3 regions of the Bacillus lumedeiriae genome follow, and region 2 is predicted to be linked to each of the others. Evidence: riboswitches for the same ligand, from Rfam matches in the RefSeq annotation. Region 2 holds a riboswitch; each other region holds the start of a gene.

Region 1 (6,532 bases), on a different contig from region 2:
GAGAATATGTGGGTTGATGCCAGTTCATTAAGAGTGCGGGCAACACCGAGTCCAAACGGAAAGATTATCGGTTCGCTGCCGCGTTACGCCGATGTGTACGTACTTGGCGTATATTCAAACGGCTGGGCAGAAATCTATTACAATGGGAAGTATGCCTACGTTTCCTGGGAGTATTTAAGGTATTAACAATAAATTCATACAGTTGTAAAACGGAAATAGAAGATAAACCTTGCTATAATAGAATGAATAATAGCGAAGGGAGGAAACGGGAGTATGGCTAATCTGCCAAGTTGTCCAAAATGCCATTCAGAGTACACGTACGAAGATGGAAACTTGCTTGTTTGTCCGGAATGTGCGTATGAATGGAATCCAGAATCCGAAGCGGAAACGAATGAAGAGCAAAAGGTCGTCAAAGATGCTAATGGAAATATTTTAAATGATGGCGATACGGTTACCGTCATCAAGGACCTGAAAGTAAAAGGAAGCTCGTCCGTTCTCAAAATCGGTACGAAAGTAAAAGGGATCCGTTTAGTTGACGGCGACCATAACATTGACTGCAAAATTGACGGTTTTGGAGCGATGAAGTTAAAATCGGAGTTTGTTAAAAAGGTATAAACGTGATCTAGATAAAGGTTAGGATACCTAGAAACGAACAAAGGCAGGGAATCATTTATTTGGTTCCCTGCCTTTGTTATTTCAAATGAATCATTGAATAATGAAACGGCAGCCGCCGCTTTTTTTCTGATTTTATTGATTATCTATAAGACTATTGTCTGTGATAAAATAGAACTATTATAATAAATGAAGGAAAGGAAGTATTATGAATAAGTGGTTGATGTTTATCATTTCTTGTATTTTTATAGGCACTGTATTTTCCCCAGCAAAGGTGAATGCTGCAGCCAGGGTGTTTGATGATGTGTCGCCGAAACATCGGGCATACGAAGCGGTTTGGAGTCTAGCATCAAAGGGAGTATTTGAAAAGGATGAGGATGGAAAAGTCCGGCCTGGAAAATATGTGACTCGGATGGAAGCAGCAGTGATGACAGCACGAATTCTTGGGTTGAAGAGAGAAACCAATCATGCAGGTTTTCGTGATGTGACCGTGTTAAACAAGAATTATAATGAAGTGGCTGCACTTGCGGAGAGGGGGATTTTGCAGGGATTTACAGACCGGACGATGCGGCCGAATGATATTTTAACAAGGGCACAGATGGCTAAATTAATCGTTGATGCATTCGGATATGAGCGAAAAAAACAGTTTACATTGCCATTTAAAGATGTGAAAGTGTCTCATTGGTCTGCTCCATATATTGAAGCTCTTGTCCGCTATAAAGTAACATCGGGAACGAGTACCACCACATTTTCCCCGGATCAAAAGCTGACACGCGCGGAATTGATGATGTTCTTATATCGCGCGCACCAGGCAAAGGCAGTAGATGAATACAACGATCAAGAGCTATTTAATTTAATCAGTGAAGTACAACATAAAGCTAGTTCGATTATCTATTATTACTTGTATGTGAATGTTTCCTGGGAAGATAGTATGGATGAATTAAAAAAGACCCGCCCTCTTTTTTCCACATTTAAAAAGGAATTAACTCCTTTTGCAGAAGGAAAAATGCTTGAAAGAATGGAAGCCTATTACAAGGTTACATGTATCTATTGTGACTGGCTCGTTTACGACGAAGTATATGATAGTGGACTGCCGTATGATATTTTAGAGAGAAGCAGTGAGAAGATTAAAGTAACACTTCGTTATCCACAAGGCCTTGAGGAACCCCATGCAGAGACGTGGACGCTTGTGAAGCGGAACGGCCAATGGAAAATGAGTCAATTACCTGATTACATGTCAGCAGATGAAGAGCCGTTTCATCTGACTATTGCAGAAGCGGAAAAGTATTTGATTAGTCAATACGAAAATACCTATAGACATGAAAAGTACCGTGAATACGTTCAAGATATTTATTATGTTGAAACCGACCGCAAGGGAAACTATGAATTCGTGGTTAATACAAATATGGACGATTACTACGTTTCTATCGATCCGGCAACAGCCATAACCCAAGAATTATAATAAGTAGATCTCTTCACCTGTAAGAGTCCTATTGAATAAAAAGAGGGGAAATTTGCTTAATGAGAGCGCTCCTTTTTTACTATTCAAAAAAAGCCAATGAACAAGACCTGACGGCTATGTTCATTGGCTTTTATTATGAGGATTTTTTATTCATTTCTTTTAAAGGATTATTTGAAAAGATCCGGATAGACGGTTTTGGCAGTCAGTTCGACGGCTTCACCGATACGCGGGCCTGGACGAGACATGATCTCGGTATCGAGGGAGTAGATTTTCTCGTTTTTCACCGCATTGATTTGATCCCAGCCGGCACGGGATTTGAATTCTTTCACTGGATCTTCGCTGCCTGGTGTTAAGATGGTATCCGGGTTGCGTTTTACAATTTCTTCTTCAGAGATCTTTACCCAGCCCTTTTGATCAGCAAACACGTTTTCGACACCAGCGTTGTTCAATATTTCTTGCTGGAATGTTTCGGAGCCAGCTGTGAAAATATCAGGAGCAGGGCTGACTTCATAGTATACTCTTTCCTTTTCTTTTACACTAGCGATTTTCTCTTGCACATTAGCGACTTGTTTTTTAATGCCAGAAACGAGTTCGTCGCCTTTTTCCTTCACACCCATGACTGACGCAATTTGTTCGATGTTGCCATACACGTCTTCGAATGTTTGCGCAGAACTAATGACAAACACAGGAATACCTGTGTCTTCCAGTTGTTTAATTCCTTTATCGTCACCGTTTGTGTAAGCAATGACAGCATCGGGATTTAAGGCAATGACTGCTTCAGCGTTGACTGTCATAGTGTCACCTACACGTTTAATCTTTTTCGCTTCTTCCGGGTAGGTATCATACTCAGTTGCGCCGACAATTTTGTCGCCTGCTCCTAAAGCAAAGAGAATTTCTGTATTACTTGGCTGCAAGGAAACAACCGTTTCCGGCACTTTTTTCAACGTGATTTCTTTCCCTCTGTCATCAGTAACTGTATAAGATGTTTCTTCTTTCTTTGTTTCTTTTGTAGATGAAGAGTCATTGCCGCAGGCCGTTAAGAAAATAAGAAAAAGCGAAGCAATCAAGCTGTATAATAACGTTTTCTTCATTGATTATTCCTCCGTCTATAAACATTTATGAACAACCTTTCGTATTTTCCGTGGTGTAAAAAATCCATAAAAAAAACCACCCAAGAACGTTGGCCGGCAGTCGTCATCAATAAATATATGTATAGATGCAAAGTTGCCGTACCATCCTCTTAACTTCCGAAGAGCATAATACGATAGAAAAAAGGCAGGTATCCTGGCTTGTGCATCCATTTACTTTAAGAGCCTTCCCATTTGATATCGTTCGTTTCAAACAGTGGCATTGTTCTTATTTCATCAGCACTTACAGTTGCGGAAACAGCTTCGGATTTACACCGAATTCCCTTTTTGACTGAGCAATCAGTTCCTTTTTTCTGCACGGTTTATTCACTTAGAGAATATTATACCACTTTATAGCCGGCATTTTTTAAGAAAATCAAATTTTTTCTCTTATTATGCTTTTGTGAAGGAGAGGCCATCGATTTGTGCGCTGACTTTTGAATGTTCTGCGCGGCAATCATGATGGTATGCACGGGAATAGGTGAAATGCGCGCGGTATATAAACTTGTGCGCTGCTTATTCAAGTTTGTGCATCTATATTGCGAGTTTCTGCGCACTTATGTCCGTTTTATGCGCGGCACTTACAGAAATGTGCGCGCCGCTGACCATTTTGGGACAACCTTATTGAAAATTTTTCCACATAAATGTCCCATCCCAGAATAACATGTACTGAACGCAGACTTTTGAGGGGAGGGGACGAATGTGGATAGATTCTTGTCGTTCGATAAAATGGTTACACCAACAATTATTAAAATTATTTTCTGGGTTGGGGTCGTGATGTCTGTTCTTTCTGGAATCGGCACGATTGCTGCGGGGATCAGTTCTCCTTATGGCAGCGGATTAGGTGTGATCATGGGGCTGTTAACGCTGGTCATCGGTCCATTATTAGTGCGTGTGTATTGCGAACTTCTTATTATCTTTTTTAAAATGCACGAGTCCTTGAAAAGGATTGAAACACAGCTTTCCAGTCAGCAGCAATCACAAGAGTAAGAGAAGGGATACCGCCATTTTTTATTATTTTATCTTAAATAGGAAAAAGTCCGCTCTAAAAGGTCACGAAAGATGACGCTTTTAGAGCGGCTTTTTTCTTTTGCATGGAATTTGCGTCCAATATAGGCTGCAATCAAGGCATGTTTGAAGAAGCTGAAGAAAAACGAGCCATCCACTCTTCATCAGAAGAATGGATGGCTCGTTTGATCATGAATGATTTATATATGATTTCGGTAAATAATGTATGAAAGTCTATCCTTGTATCGGCCCCGCCTACGCCAAATACGATGATGACCACGCGTGTCATCCAACCTACTTATAGTATATGTGAAAACGCTTACAGTGTGCAATGCTTTTTCTTTTGCAAGTTTCGACAAGGTGCCTGCTCCGACAGAAGGTATCGGAGTAGGAGCTGTTATGGTAAGGTATACATAGTTTATTAGGAAAAAAATTCGGCGGTTACTTTCAATAATATATACGTCCGTTGTTAATAGGTTAGGTGAAGGAGATTGAAAGGGTTATTCGTTAAAATAATACTAGGGTTGTGTATTGTTCTTACTTTGTCCTCGATGTTTGAAAGAAGTTATGCAGAAGGAGCCGGTTTTTCCCGTTCATATGATCAAGCACAATGGTTGAATGGACCATTGTATGAAGCTGCAGAAACCTCGGTTCGTTACAAATATCGTGCTGCCTATATAGCGGCTGGATATTTCCAAGCGGTCAAGCGTGTGATGATGCCGATCGATCATCAAAATGGTTTGATCCTGGCCTTTGGTGACAGCAATACACAGGGAGCCAACTGGCAGGCGAACGGCTATGATGTGAAAGACAAATGGGTGAATAAGCTTGCACAAAGCCAAGCAGTCATCAATGCTGGGATCGGCGGGAATACGACTGAACATGGCCGGATCAGGTTTGAAAAAGACGTGCTCAGTAAGCATCCACAAATCGTGCTCATTATGTTTGGAACGAATGATGCTGCATTGGATGATAATGGTCAGCCGCAAGTATCCAAAGCGCAGTATGAGGAAAATATCAACTATTTCGTTGACACATTGCAAGGGCGCGGGATTGATGTCATTTTGATGACGACCATCCCTGTCATCGAACGCTACTATTATTCTAGAAATGACGGGAATTTGTATAGTCCATACGGCAGTGCCAGAAGATGGCATGATTCTTATAACATGATCGTCAGAAAAATTGCCAAGGAGAAGCACGTTCTTTTAGTCGATCATTACCGAAACATCACCGAACCGATGAGGGGCGTGAATGATCAAAAGTTAATCGACTCTGGACTAATCGACGCATCTGGCACACATTTTACTCCAAAGGGAGCGGCCTTCATTTACCGCCGCATCCATCTTGCCGTTCAATGTCTGTCAATCTTTAACAGCGGGATCAACTAACAGAAAAAGCAGGAGAGCGATCACATGAGATAAGTGATCGCTCTCTTTTTGGAGTTTGTGCAGGAGCGATACAATCATTTTCCTTGTTGTTGCAGTCGTTATCGGTTGCTTTGCGGTCGAAAATACAGGAAATACAGTCGGCCCCGCGCACGTTTCGGGCGGAAATCCTGGAAATGCGGTCGCGCCGCCGCCGTTTCATTTCTTACTATCCCACTAGGCAAAAGATGTTTATTATTGTATAATAAAATAGTTACCTAAGCTAACTAATATTCCATAAGGAGTGTTTTTTATCAAGACGTATCAACGGTTTTTTCAACAATTTATGCTGTTGTACCGGCCTTTTGAGCATCAGCTGAATCTGTTGCTAGGTGATCACGGATTATATAGGGCGCAATGGACGGTTTTGTACTACTTAATGAATGAGGGGCCTGCAACGCTTGTCGAGCTGGCTGGCTATCAACGTGTGGAGAAACCGACGATGACGCGGACGGTGCAGCGACTGGAAGAGATGGGATATGTGACGCCGATTCCCGGAAAGGATAAAAGGGAAAAAAGAATGCAGCTGACCGAGCTCGGCCGCAGTGTATACAAGGAAGTCCGCGTAACGGTTGATGAATTTGAACAGGAAATTTTAAAAGGGATTTCTGAGGAACAACAGCTCGAGAGCATTCGCGTGATGGAAGAGATCCGAAACAATATAGCTAAATAAGGAGAGGGACAGATGAGTGAGTTCAAACCAAAACTATGGACAAAGGATTTTATCGTTGTGTCCTCGATCAACTTTTTTTTGACGTTAATTTTTTATTTATTGATGGTGACGATTGCTCTCTATGCAGTCGATGAGTTTCATGCATCGACGAGTCAGGCTGGGCTTGTCACAGGTATTTTTATTATCGGAACGTTAATCGGACGCCTATTTATCGGCCGGAAGA
Region 2 (6,532 bases):
GTCCCAATTTAGTAAATGTGATGGGGAATTTCGCTCTTTCTATTGGTGTTCCATCACTTGCAGGTCCTTTCATTTTAGCTGCAGCAGCATATTTCTTAGCAGGTATTGTCCTTTACATCATGCTTCGTCCAGATCCATTAGTTATAGCGAGAATGATAGAAGTAACCCGCCAAGAACCTAGTGATAAAGGACATTTAGCAGCAACTGAACATATAGAAAACAAGAGAGGCATAATCGTTGGTGCGACAATTATGGTTCTTACTCAAATGGTCATGATCGCTATTATGACAATGACACCCATTCATATGAGACATCATGGACATGGCTTGGATGCAGTAGGTCTTGTGATTGGCTTTCATATAGGTGCCATGTATCTCCCTTCATTGGTTACAGGTATCCTTGTTGATAAGCTGGGGCGTACCGCGATGGCTATTGCTTCTGGAACTACATTGCTTCTCGCAGGTTTAACAGCAGCATTGGCATCAGGAGATTCTATGATTTTCCTAGTCATTGCTCTTTCTTTACTTGGAATAGGGTGGAATTTTGGTTTGATAAGCGGAACTGCACTGATTGTTGATTCAACTAAAATGTCCACACGGGCTAAAACGCAAGGTACAGTGGATGTTTTGATTGCATTGTCAGGAGCTGCTGGCGGAGCATTGTCTGGGATGATTGTGGCAGGTTCAAGCTATCTAACATTATCATTTGCTGGAGGGATTTTATCCCTATTACTCATTCCGGTGGTGATCTGGTCTCGTGGAGGTAAAAAGAATCTACACTAAAAATGAAACAACTTTATTTTAACCCCGTCCTAAAATGAGAACGGGGTTTTGCATGGCTGGGATATCCGAATGTAACAAGTTTATTGTAACTATAGTGGCAGGGCAATATCTTATGGCCTTTCTGAAGAGTTTTTGACATAAGAACGCTACATAACTTTTTGGCTGTTGGAAGATTTCAATCCTCGGTGCCGTAACGCCGCCTGGATTTTTGGTATAGCAGCAAGAGAAAGAACGGTAACCGCTAGATCAAGAGGAAGATAAGCAGCCATCCACGACCAGGCTGCCGCATAACTGAAGCCATCTGGAGCGTCCGCCCACCATTTGAATGCTGCATACATATAGTTAGTTCCGATCATGTAATTGAAGAAAATAGCGGCGATACCGGCAAAAAGGTAAGCCGTTTTTTTGTGTCTATTTTCCAGAATCTTGCCAGAGGCATAGGCTACAAGAATAAAAGAAAGGATAAAGCCGAATGTAGGACTAAGTAAGCTGGCAGGACCGCCTTTAAACTGTGCGAACACTGGTGCACCAGCAAGACCGATAAATAGATAAGCAGTCATGGACAGGGCTCCGAGCCGGCTGCCGAGCAAACCGCCTGCAATCATGGCAAACATGAGCTGAAGTGTGACAGGCACGCCGCCAATCATTAAAAAGGATGATACGTTTGCGCCCACCGCCATTAATGCGGCAAATAGAGCGCAAAGAACGATGTCATTTGCTTTCATTCATTTTTCTCTCCTTAAAAATATAATTGTTTCTCATTTTTTCATATGTTAACATATTTGTAAATATAGTTTACATATTTACAAGGGGGTTATTGCCGATGCCGGGATTTTTTATTACAGGTACAGATACGGATGCAGGCAAGACGATCACGACACTTTTGCTTGCTCATGGATTAATGGAACGGGGCGTTGATGCGATTCCATACAAGCCGGTGCAAAGCGGAGCAGAATGGAAGCAAGGGAAGTGGACGGCGCCGGATGCTGAAATGTACAAGCTTCTCCCAGAGGTGAAGGAAGATCAGCTCTATACATATTTATTTCAAAAAGCGAGCTCTCCCCATTTAGCAGCTGAAGAAGAGGGGACGACTATTGATGAAGCTGGATTGATTGCTGAAATTAACAGGCGTGCATCCGGTCAGCAGCTTTTACTCGCGGAAGGAGCGGGCGGATTGTATGTGCCGCTGAACCGTGAAGGAAGATGCATGATTGATGTAATGGAAGAAGTCAAGCTGCCAGTCATTATTGCGGCAAGAGCCGGGCTAGGGGCCATTAATCATACGATGCTGACGATTGAAGCAGTTATTAAAAGAAAACTGCCGATCGCTGGTCTCGTATTTTCAAGTACTGCACCTGGCGGAGAAGACATTGATCAGGATAACATCAAGGTTATTGGGCAATTATCGCATCTGCCGGTCATTGGGCATATTCCATTCATCCCAGATATTCATACTGCACTTAAAGAGAGTGATTACCGCTCCCAACTCGTGAAAGGTTGGAAATTCAATAGACTGATGGAGGGAATAAAGAATGGATACGAAACGCTTATATGAGATTAGTCAGAAGCATATGTGGCTGCCGTTTACACAAATGAAAGATTATGAAGAAGCCCCGCTCATTATCGAAAGCGGCGAGGGGATTCGGTTAAAAGATATTCACGGTAACGAATATTTAGACGGTTACTCTTCGTTATGGCTGAACGTGCATGGCCACCGCCGGCAGGAAATTGATGAAGCGATTAAAGCTCAGCTTGAAAAAATTGCGCATTCAACGCTGCTTGGCGCGGCAAATGTTCCATCCATCGAGCTGGCGGAAAAGTTAATTGAGCTTTCGCCAGAAAGGCTGATGCGCGTATTTTATTCAGACAGCGGAGCAGAATCGGTGGAAATAGCGATAAAAATGGCGTATCAATACTGGCAAAACAAAGGAGAAACCGAAAAGAAGAAGTTCGTAACATTGTCCAACGGCTATCATGGCGACACAGTGGGCGCGATCAGTGTTGGCTCAATTGACATTTATCATCGAGTATACAGTGCCCTTATGTTTGATTCATATGCAGTTCCATTTCCGTCGGGGGATGGGAAATCGTCACTTACGGCTATGCGTACACTATTTGAAGAAAAACATGAGCAGCTTGCCGGGCTTATCGTTGAATCAATGATACAGGGAGCGGGCGGAATGCACATTATGCCGCCTGGCTATTTGAAAGAGCTTGAGCGCTTATGCCAGGAGTTTCATATTTTACTCATTGTCGATGAAGTAGCGACAGGGTTTGGCCGTACGGGGAAAATGTTTGCCGTTGAACATGAAGGAGTCTCTCCGGATATTATGACCGTCGCAAAAGGAATTACCGGTGGATATTTGCCGATTGCTGCTACACTTACTACAGAAGAGATTTACGAGGCTTTTTATGCCGATTTCACAGAAATGAAAACTTTTTTTCATGGTCATTCTTATACAGGCAATCAGCTTGGCTGCGCGGCTGCTTTAGCGAACTTAGCTATTTTTGAAAAAGAGGGGCTTGTTGAACAGGCCGCCCGTAAAGCGGAATATATTCAAACGATATTGGCAGAATTAAAGGAACTGCCTCACGTTGGCGAAATCCGTCAGCTTGGTCTAATGTGCGGCATTGACATTGTGAAAGATAAAGAAACGAACGAGCCTTTTCCGTTTGAAGAAAGGGCTGCTTACCGGGCAACGCTGCGTATGCGGGAACTTGGGATGCTGACGAGACCGCTCGGTGATGTCATTGTATTTATGCCGCCGCTTGCTGCTACTTATGAAGAGCTGACTAAGATGGGTCAAATCATGAAGCAGGCCATCAAAGACATTCAGCTAGTTACTAAATAATTAATGGTATTCTATTATTAAAGAGAAAACAAGAAGGAGCTGTCTTAGACAGCTCCTTTACTTAATACTAAATCCGATGGCTTTCTTCTTTTCTTTAAGAAAGTTGAAACAATAATTTTTCACTAAGTTGATTGGAGTGGAAGGCACGAAGACTCCTGTGGGGGAAAGCGAAGTACCTAGAACGGAAATCAACAGACACGTGTAAAGAACCATACAAGGGATGCCCCTAGCAGTTATACTATTGGGGCACCCTTGTCATGTTATGAGTTGCGATCATGTGTGGAATCGTGATCAGGTAAATCATTGTAGTATTCGGGAATGTTGTCGATCCGAGTTGTATCGGAAGAGTCAAGTGACTGACGGAGGAAGTAGACGAGAGTGGATGCGATAAAAAGCAAGACAAATGCTAGTCCGATGACGGTAAACAGCCCCATGATAGACACTCCTTTCACTTGTGTTTGTTCTATATCTATTCTTTGAAACACGCATGTAAAACGGAATCATTGATTATGCTTCAAAAATTTTAAAACTTTTAGAATATCAATCCATTCATTTAAAAAGACTGGCAAGTGATTTTACTTATCTTCTACTTTAAAATGGCATGGAAGTCACGTTGTTTTCGTGTATAATAAGCTTGATAGGAAACTACATACGTTGAATCAGGTAAAGCTCGAGTGAGAAGAGCTTTTTAAAAGGGCAAGCTGATGAAAATCCAGCGCGGTCCCGCCACTGTAAGTGAAATGATGTCATTTTATAAGCCAGAAAACCTGCCTGATTTAAAACACTGATAACCTGCGCGGATGGGATGGTGTAGAAGCGGCTGCCGGCTCATTGCGCCTGTCTGCCCTTTTTCACTGCATCTCTTCATCGTGTAGAGGTGTTTTTTTAATGCCTATTTTTATCATTCAAAGAGAAGAGAGAAGGAACAAACTGATGAAAAATAAAGGGATGTATAGGATAGACACTTGTTTTGTTAAAGGAGTAGAGAAATTTGCCGAAACCATTTGTTCAGATGTTTTTCAGAAATAAAGTTTCGGCTTATTTATCAGCGTTTGCCTTTTTTACGATCGCTGTATTTGCCGGTATCTCCATTGGGACGATACACGTTCCATTTAAGGATATTGTCTTCCTATTGTCACACCATTTTTTCGGGACACCGCTGTATGGCATTGATTCTTCTATCGATAACATCGTCTGGCAGATCCGGTTTCCAAGAGTCTTGTTAGCCGGCCTTGTTGGTGCCTCTTTAGCGGTGGCAGGAGCTGCCTTTCAAGGGCTCCTGCGTAATCCGCTGGCAGATCCGTACACACTAGGTGTGTCATCTGGTGCTTCTGTTGGTGCGGTCATGGTGCTGTTCTTCGGCATTCAGCTGCCGTGGCTGACCGGCTTTACGCTGCCTATTGTCAGTATTGCAGCTTCCATCGTGACGATTTTTATAGTCGTTTTGTTTGCTCAATCGATTGAACGATCGTTTAAAGTGGAGACGATCATTTTGACAGGAATCATTTTTAGCTCTTTCTTGGGAGCGGTCATTTCTTTAATGATCGCCTTGACAGGTGAAGAGCTGCGGCAAATTATTGGCTGGCTGCTTGGTAGTGTATCGATGCGTGGCTGGGATTACATTGGAATTATTCTCCCGTTTTTTCTGGGAGGGACGCTGCTGTTAATCATTCATGCGCCCGAATTGAATGCGATGTCGTTTGGAGAAGAGAAAGCCCAGCATTTAGGAGTGAATGTCCGTCGGAAAAAATTGACAGTGCTGTTAGCCGGCTCGGTATTGACAGGGGCAGCTGTTGCTGTCTCCGGAACGATTGGCTTTGTTGGCCTCGTCATTCCTCATTTCATCCGTCTCATCTGGGGACCTGATCATCGCCATTTGCTGCCGTTGTCACTGTTAACGGGTGCCGGCTTTTTAATTTTGGCTGATCTTGTATCCAGGATCATTATCTCGCCGGCAGAACTGCCGATTGGGGTGATCACATCTGTTATCGGTGCACCAGTATTTGCCGTTATTTTACTTCGTAAACAAAGGAAAGGAAGAAGAGCAGCATGATTCAAGCAGAACAACTCACCGGCGGCTATAATGGCAAAATGATTGTTCACGAACTATCTTTTTCTGTGGGGGCGGGAGAGCTTTTTGGCATATTAGGACCAAATGGAAGCGGGAAGACGACGCTATTTAAAATGATGAGCGGCATCATCCCTACAAGCCGCGGGACACTATGGATTAACGGGAAAAAACTGCCGGATTACACGCCGAAAGAACTGGCAAAACGTCTCGCTGTCCTTCCACAAATGACCTCACAATCTTTTTCCTATACAGTGAAAGAAACGGTCTCCTTAGGGCGCTATGCTCATCAAAGCGGCTTCTTCCCAGTATGGAGAGCAGAAGACGAGCGGGCTGTGAGGCAGGCGATGGAACAAACAGGAACGCTGCAGTTTTCAGATGCTTCTCTTGAAGAACTGTCAGGCGGTGAGCGTCAGCGTGTTTTTCTCGCGCAAGCGCTCGCTCAGCAGCCAGAAATCCTGCTTTTAGATGAACCGACAAATCACCTGGACTTATCTTTTCAAAAAGAATTGCTTGATTTGTTAAAGAAAATGACGAAAGAAACGGGTTTAACGGTGATTTCGATCTTTCATGATTTAAATCTCGCTTCTCTTTATTGTGACAGATTGCTGCTCATGAAAGACGGAAAGATGCGCAGCCTTGGCAATCCAAGTGAAGTGTTAAAGGAGGAGCCGATTCAACAAGTGTATCAAACAGAGATCCATCAGCGTCCTCATCCAGAAGTGCCGAAGCCGCAAATGAGTATTCTCCCTGAGAAAACGAGGGAAGAGGACGAGGAAATAAAGATTGACCGCATGCATCTGAGGGAAACTGCGGAATTTATTGCACTT
Region 3 (6,532 bases), on a different contig from region 2:
GTCGATTCTAACTATTTCGTCCTCTCAGGTACTTCAATGGCAACGCCCATCTGTGCGGGAATTGTAGCTCTCATTTTACAGGCTAAGCCAAATGCTTCACCGGATGAAGTGAAAGAATGGCTAAAAAATGGAACGACTGCATGGAAAGAACGAGATCCGAACGTATATGGTGCCGGATATATTGACGCTGAACGTTCAATTCCAGAGTGAATGATGCATAGAACAGAACGAGACGTATTATATATACACTATTACGCAATAACCAGGAAATAGGGAAAACACTGTTTGAGCCAGCTTAAATATTGGGGGTAATAGTGTGAAAAAGAAAGAAGTCGTTCGATTGAAAAACAGGGAGAGGCCGGCTGACCCAAATGATGTGGCAAATGGTCTGGATGAATGGGAAAATGAAGGCGGCAGAATAGCAAAATGTATAGGATAAAACTATAATCTACAGCTATATTATAATCCTTTCTTCGGGTAAAATAGCAGGTGGTGTCCGTGAACACCATCTGCTATTTTGCATGAAGAAAGAATTATTTATTGACGACGATAGCTTCCGGTTGAAGGGGGAATATTTCATGAAAAGAGGAGCGGGCAGCTGCTTTGGAACATTCGGGGAGCTGGTGCAGGGGGAAGTGAACAATCATCCTTTTTTATTTACTTTTCCAGTGCCGCTCAAAAGCAGAGCTATATTCGTTCCGGCAAGTGATACTAAGGAGATAAGCTGCACACCCCATAAAGAAAAGATGACAGCTGCCGCCAGGCTCACTTTAGAAAAAATAGGGATTGGAACAGGCGGGTGTTTGTATTCCTATTCCCAGATCCCTATTGGAAAAGGAATGGCGAGCAGCTCCGCGGATATTACGGCAGCGATCCGCGCTGTAGCAGCTAGTTTTGGAACGATATTCGCTCCTTCTGACATAGCGGCTATAGCAGCGGCCATTGAACCGACAGATGGTGTCATGTATGAAGGAATCAATGCGTTTAATCAACAGACTGGTGAACGGCTGCAATCTTTTCCTGAGGCGCCAGACTTATTCCTTATTGGCTACGACAGCGGCGGTACGGTAAATACAGATGATTGTTATTCATCAAAAAGAGTATACACGCCAAATGAGAAAGCAGAACTGCAGCAGCTATATAACGGGATAAGTACCGCCTTATTGTCAGGGAAAATAGACGACATCATGCTGGCAGCAACGAAAAGTGCCGGGATCAATGAACGCTTTCTACCTAAACCATTCTTTTCGTTGTTTAAGGAAATAGCCAGTCGATTCGAAGCAGGAATCATTATCGGCCACAGCGGCACCGTCATTGGCTTTCTTTTAAGCGGCAATGATCATTTATTGATAAAAAAAGTGCAGGAGATTAAGGGGATCGTTCAACAGATGACAGGATGGAACCCATTTATTATGACTTCTTTTCCAATTGGCGATGCTAATGACTAGTGTGAATTGGCCCCTTTGTTGATTAGAGCGGAAGGTGCCAGACTCCTGAGGAAAAAGCGTGTCCACGGGAAAATCCGCAGGCACGGAGGCGAAAATCAACAGGCGAGTTTAACAAAATCTTTTATTCCAAAATAACTAAGTGAAAAGGCATCATTTTATTTAATTTGAAAAAACCACTTGTCAAATGAGTGATCTTCCTGCTAATCTAATAACGATGTCGAAAAGTTACGAAATTTGGATAATATACATAATATTGATAGGTGTAGATCAGATCTCTTTTAGAGACTTCTAGGCTGATAGAAAGCATTTTCTGACAGCCGGATAATTGAATAATTAAGATGAGAGTGCCCGGGAGAGTCAATCTCCGGGATAATAGGGAAATCGGTGAAAATCCGATGCAGCCCCCGCTACTGTAAACGGTGATGAAATTGTCAATAACCACTGGTGTAACTGCCGGGAAGGGACAAGAGTAAAGCGATCCGTAAGCCAGGAGACCTGCTTTCTTCTTTGAACCATCATTCTTCGGAGGGAGGAACGGGATGGCTGTATGGAGCGGAGCTGGCATGCGCGGCTATTTTGCTTGACTCGATCCAATCATAGCTATGCACACGTATGTGCTTAAGTCCTTAACTTCTTATGAAGTTAAGGACTTTTTTTATTTTTCAGCTATGTTCATGACTACTGTTGATATTGCTGTTTAGTTGATTAGAGCGGAAGGTGCGGGACTCCCTCCGGAAAACGTGTCCACAGGAGACCTTGCAGGCGCGATAGCGGCGGGGAGGCTCCCGAACCGCCCGCAGCGGAAATCAACAGGCGAGTTTAACGAAAACTTTAGAAAAAGGGGCGGATAGTATGGCAACTTGGGATTTAACGGAAATGAATCATCACGTATTGATTTGTAACGGTTCGAGCTGTATGAGAAAAGGCGGGGAAGAAGTAACGCAGGCGATCAGAAATGAAATTAAAAATCGGGAGCTTGATGTCCGTGTTCATACGACAAGAACAAGATGCAATGGCCGCTGTAAAGATGCTTGTGTCGTGATTGTTTATCCAGAAGGTACATGGTATCACGGAGTAGATGAACAATTGGCAAAAGAGATTGTCACTTCACACCTTGAAAAAGGAGAGCGGGTAGAGAAGGCCATTACTTACACGTATGCGGGCCAAGGAATGCAGCTAAAGAATGACCGTGAAGCAGGAGTATCTAAAGAGAAAGAAAAACAAAAGCAGTAAACGTATAAGGAGGCAGTAAAAGTGAATGGAAAACTATTAATTGTCGGCTTCGGTCCGGGAAGTGCCGAACATATTACGGAGCGGGCAAAAGAAGCGCTAAAGGAAAGCGACTGCATTATCGGCTATAAAACATATGTAGAGTTGATTGCTGATTTCATTGAAGGAAAAGAAGTCATCAGCACAGGAATGTCAGAAGAAGTCAGCCGGGCGCAGGCGGCGGTCAAGTTGGCCGAACAAGGAAAAATAGTAGCTGTTATTTCGAGTGGAGATGCCGGCGTGTACGGGATGGCGGGGCTTGTCTACGAAGTACTCGTCGAACAAGGATGGAAAGAAGCGGACGGTGTCAAAGTAGAAATTGTCCCTGGGATTTCAGCGATTAATTCTTGTGCATCTCTCCTTGGGGCGCCGGTGATGCATGACGCGTGCACGATTAGTTTGAGTGATCACTTAACTCCTTGGGATTTAATCGCTAAGCGGATCGAAGCGGCCGGCGCAGCTGATTTCGTGATTGCTTTGTACAATCCGAAAAGCGGGAAGCGGACGAGACAAATTGTGGAAGCGCAGCGTATTTTATTAAAGCACCGCTCACCGGATACGCCGGTCGGTCTTGTCAAAAGTGCCTATCGGGAAAGAGAGCACGTCGTCATCACGAATTTGCAGGAGATGCTCGATCATGAAATCGGCATGCTGACGACAGTCATCATTGGCAATTCAACGACTTTTCTTTATGACAATAAAATGATTACGCCGAGAGGTTATCAGCGCAAGTACACGTTGACGTCAGAAAAGCAGCCGCTAAAGCCTCATGAACGGCTGAAGCCGAAAAATGAGCCGTGGGCGCTGCATGGAGGAAAAGCGGAGCCGACCGCATTATACGAACTCGGTATGAAAGCCCTTCAGATGCTGGATAAAAAGGAACATCAAGTGTCTGAAGATTCACCATTTAAGCAAAAGGCCGAATCTATTTTTGAAGTAGCTGTCAGTCCAGGAGTCGCTAATAAATTATTTTCAGCAGAACAGCTGCTCGTTCTCTCGAAGGCAGCGGGAGAAAAAGGCTCGATTGAATATACACCGCACCATCAAGTGATCTTGCGGGTGCCGACAGAAAATCCCGATCAATTGGTCACAACTTTGCAGGAGGCAGGATTTCTCCTTGCTCCCATTGGTGACGTGGCTACTGTCAAGGCTTGTGACTTTTGTGACGGTGAAAAGAAAGATGCCATTCCATATGCGGAAAGGCTGTATGAAAAGTTCAATGGGCTTGATTTGCCAAAAGAAATGCGCATCGGGTTGAATGGCTGCGGCATGGCTTGCTACGGTGCAGTGAATGATGACATCGGCATCGTCTTTCGCAGAGGGAAATTTGATTTGTTTTTAGGAGCGAAAACGGTTGGAAGAACGGCTCATGCCGGACAGCCTGTCGCTGAAGGTGTAGAACCGGACGCACTGATCCCGCTCCTAGAAAACATTATTGCGGAATACAGGGAAAAAGGACATCCGAACGAACGACTGTTTAAATATTTTAAGCGCGTGAAAAGAATTCAAAACTTTGAGTATCGTGATATAGAGCCAAAAATAAATCTTGAACCTGCACCGTGCGGGGATTAAAGGAGCATATAGAAATGAAAGCTATATTATTTGTCGGTCACGGCAGCCGTGATCCGGAAGGAAATGAACAAATTAGACAATTTATTGACAAGCTGACCCCTGAGCTTGAGACCAACATTATCTATGAAACTTGTTTTTTAGAATTTGAACAACCCAATATTGCTAAAGGGATTGACACGTGTGTAGCAAAAGGGGCCACATCTGTCGCGCTCATTCCACTGATGCTGCTTCCAGCGGGCCATTCCAAGATTCATATTCCACATGAAATCGATGAAGCGAAACAGAAATATCCTCATGTCGCATTTACATACGGCAAACCAATCGGTATTCACTATGAAGCGGTGGAAATTTGTAAAAGCCGCATTTTAGAAACGGGTGAATGTAAAGAGGATGAAGAGGAGGGACCAGCTGTGATCCTGCTTGGACGGGGAGGGAGTGACCCGGATGCAAACAGTGACTTATTTAAAATTACTCGTCTTCTTTGGGAAAAACTGCGTGTGCCTATCATTGAAACTGCTTTTATCGGCGTCACTTCTCCGAGCCTAGAAGAAGCGGTAGAAAAAACGGTTCGGCTCGGTGCAAAGAAAGTGATCATTTTACCTTATTTTCTCTTTACAGGTGTTTTAATTAAGCGGCTTGAAAAAATGACCGTACAATTTCAAGCGGCCTATCCGGGCATTTCTTTTTCACTGGCAGAATACTTCGGTTTTCATCCTAAGTTAAAAACGGTCATTAAAGACCGGGTGGAAGAAGCGCTGCAAGGGGAAGTGTATATGAACTGCGATACGTGCCAGTACCGTTTTGAAGCGATGGAGCATATCGATCACCATCATCATCATGACCACGATCATGATCATAGCCATCATCATGAAGAAGGAATCAAGGTGGAGGCAGTCAAATGATTTTCTTTTTAGCTGGAACGAGCGATGCGAGGGAGCTGGCAGTGACACTGCAAAAGGAAGGCTATCCTCTCATTGCTTCTGTCGTGACAGAGAATGCAGTAAAGGAACTGGAGCAAGTGCAGATTGGAGCATTCGCCGGCCGGATGGATGCTGAAGAGATGTGTACTTTTATAACGAAAAAACAAGCAGCTGCGGTTGTTGATGCAAGCCATCCTTTCGCGGAAGAAGCATCGAAAAACGCGATGGAGGCCGCGAAACGAGCGAATGTTCCTTATATCCGTTTTGAAAGAAAAGAACAGAATTTCGCGGAATCTCCACTTATTACTTATGTTTCCTCTTATGAAGAGGCCGCGGAACGAGCAGCAGATACGAAAGGAACGGTCATGCTGACGACAGGAAGTAAAACGCTGGCTGTTTTTACTGAAAAACTGCTGTCAAATCCAGACATTCGTCTCATATGCCGGATGCTTCCGAGAAAAGACAACATGGAGAAATGTGAACATCTCGGCTTGCCGCAAAAAAATATCGTAGCGATTCAAGGACCATTCACGAAAGCATTTGATCAAGCACTGTACGAACAATATGAAGTGAAATGTATGGTGACGAAAGCGAGCGGCCAGCGCGGCTCGGTCGATCAAAAAGTCGAAGCAGCGAAAGAGCTCGGCATTAAAACGATTGTGATTGAACGGCCTGACATCCAGTACCAAAACCGCTGTTCTTCATTCGATGAAGTGATTCAACAATTAAAAAAACAAGGAATTAAGGGAGGCGCAATCAGTGGACTTTAAAACAGAATTCAAGCCGGAAACGGTTCAGCCGATGGAAATTGAAGGGCTTAGCTTTGATATCATTACAGAAGAATTTGGACCGCATACATTGACAGACGAAGAATATAAAGTCGTCCAGCGTGTGGTGCATGCGTCTGCTGATTTCGAACTAGGTAAAAGTATGCTGTTTCACCCAAAGGCGATACAAGCAGGGATTGACGCGATTAAAAGAGGAGAACGAGTCATTTGTGACGTGCAAATGGTACAGTCCGGTGTAAGTAAGCCGCGAATCGAAAAGTTCGGCGGCAGCATTCACGTGTACATTTCTGATGAAGACGTGATGGCGGAAGCAAAACGGCTAAATACGACGAGAGCCATTATATCGATGCGAAAAGCTACAGCAAAAGGAGACGGCGGCATTTATGCGATCGGCAACGCGCCGACTGCTCTATTAGAACTGATTCGTCTCGTGAAAGAAGGATTGGCGAAGCCGAGTCTAGTAATCGGGCTGCCTGTCGGGTTTGTTTCAGCTGCTGAATCGAAAGAGGAGCTGGCGAAGCTTGATATTCCTTAC

What was found. A riboswitch is a leader RNA that binds a small molecule or an ion and turns the genes downstream of it on or off. The one in region 2 is predicted to bind cobalamin.
Region 1: another riboswitch for cobalamin. It lies ahead of QYG89_RS15895 (ABC transporter substrate-binding protein); the one in region 2 lies ahead of QYG89_RS10640 (FecCD family ABC transporter permease).
Region 3: another riboswitch for cobalamin. It lies ahead of QYG89_RS00155 ((2Fe-2S) ferredoxin domain-containing protein); the one in region 2 lies ahead of QYG89_RS10640 (FecCD family ABC transporter permease).

What each region holds. Positions count from the first base shown of each region.
Region 1 is NZ_JAUIYO010000021.1:30,055-36,586, reverse strand. It holds gene QYG89_RS15910 (SH3 domain-containing protein) at 1-186, shown strand, start outside; gene QYG89_RS15905 (zinc ribbon domain-containing protein YjdM) at 274-615, shown strand; gene QYG89_RS15900 (S-layer homology domain-containing protein) at 821-2,074, shown strand; gene QYG89_RS15895 (ABC transporter substrate-binding protein) at 2,242-3,165, opposite strand; cobalamin riboswitch at 3,332-3,527, opposite strand; gene QYG89_RS15890 (DUF4282 domain-containing protein) at 3,904-4,191, shown strand; gene QYG89_RS15885 (hypothetical protein) at 4,325-4,498, opposite strand; gene QYG89_RS15880 (SGNH/GDSL hydrolase family protein) at 4,701-5,600, shown strand; gene QYG89_RS15875 (MarR family winged helix-turn-helix transcriptional regulator) at 5,923-6,309, shown strand; gene QYG89_RS15870 (MFS transporter) at 6,322-6,532, shown strand, end outside.
Region 2 is NZ_JAUIYO010000007.1:39,643-46,174, forward strand. It holds gene QYG89_RS10615 (MFS transporter) at 1-782, shown strand, start outside; gene QYG89_RS10620 (biotin transporter BioY) at 929-1,507, opposite strand; gene bioD (dethiobiotin synthase) at 1,606-2,337, shown strand; gene bioA (adenosylmethionine--8-amino-7-oxononanoate transaminase) at 2,315-3,634, shown strand; gene QYG89_RS10635 (hypothetical protein) at 3,895-4,068, opposite strand; cobalamin riboswitch at 4,279-4,423, shown strand; gene QYG89_RS10640 (FecCD family ABC transporter permease) at 4,626-5,687, shown strand; gene QYG89_RS10645 (adenosylcobinamide amidohydrolase) at 5,684-6,532, shown strand, end outside.
Region 3 is NZ_JAUIYO010000001.1:23,605-30,136, reverse strand. It holds gene QYG89_RS00170 (S8 family peptidase) at 1-210, shown strand, start outside; gene QYG89_RS00165 (hypothetical protein) at 317-439, shown strand; gene QYG89_RS00160 (GHMP family kinase ATP-binding protein) at 579-1,448, shown strand; cobalamin riboswitch at 1,774-1,965, shown strand; gene QYG89_RS00155 ((2Fe-2S) ferredoxin domain-containing protein) at 2,301-2,681, shown strand; gene cobJ (precorrin-3B C(17)-methyltransferase) at 2,703-4,289, shown strand; gene QYG89_RS00145 (sirohydrochlorin chelatase) at 4,304-5,191, shown strand; gene cobK (precorrin-6A reductase) at 5,188-5,979, shown strand; gene QYG89_RS00135 (precorrin-8X methylmutase) at 5,969-6,532, shown strand, end outside.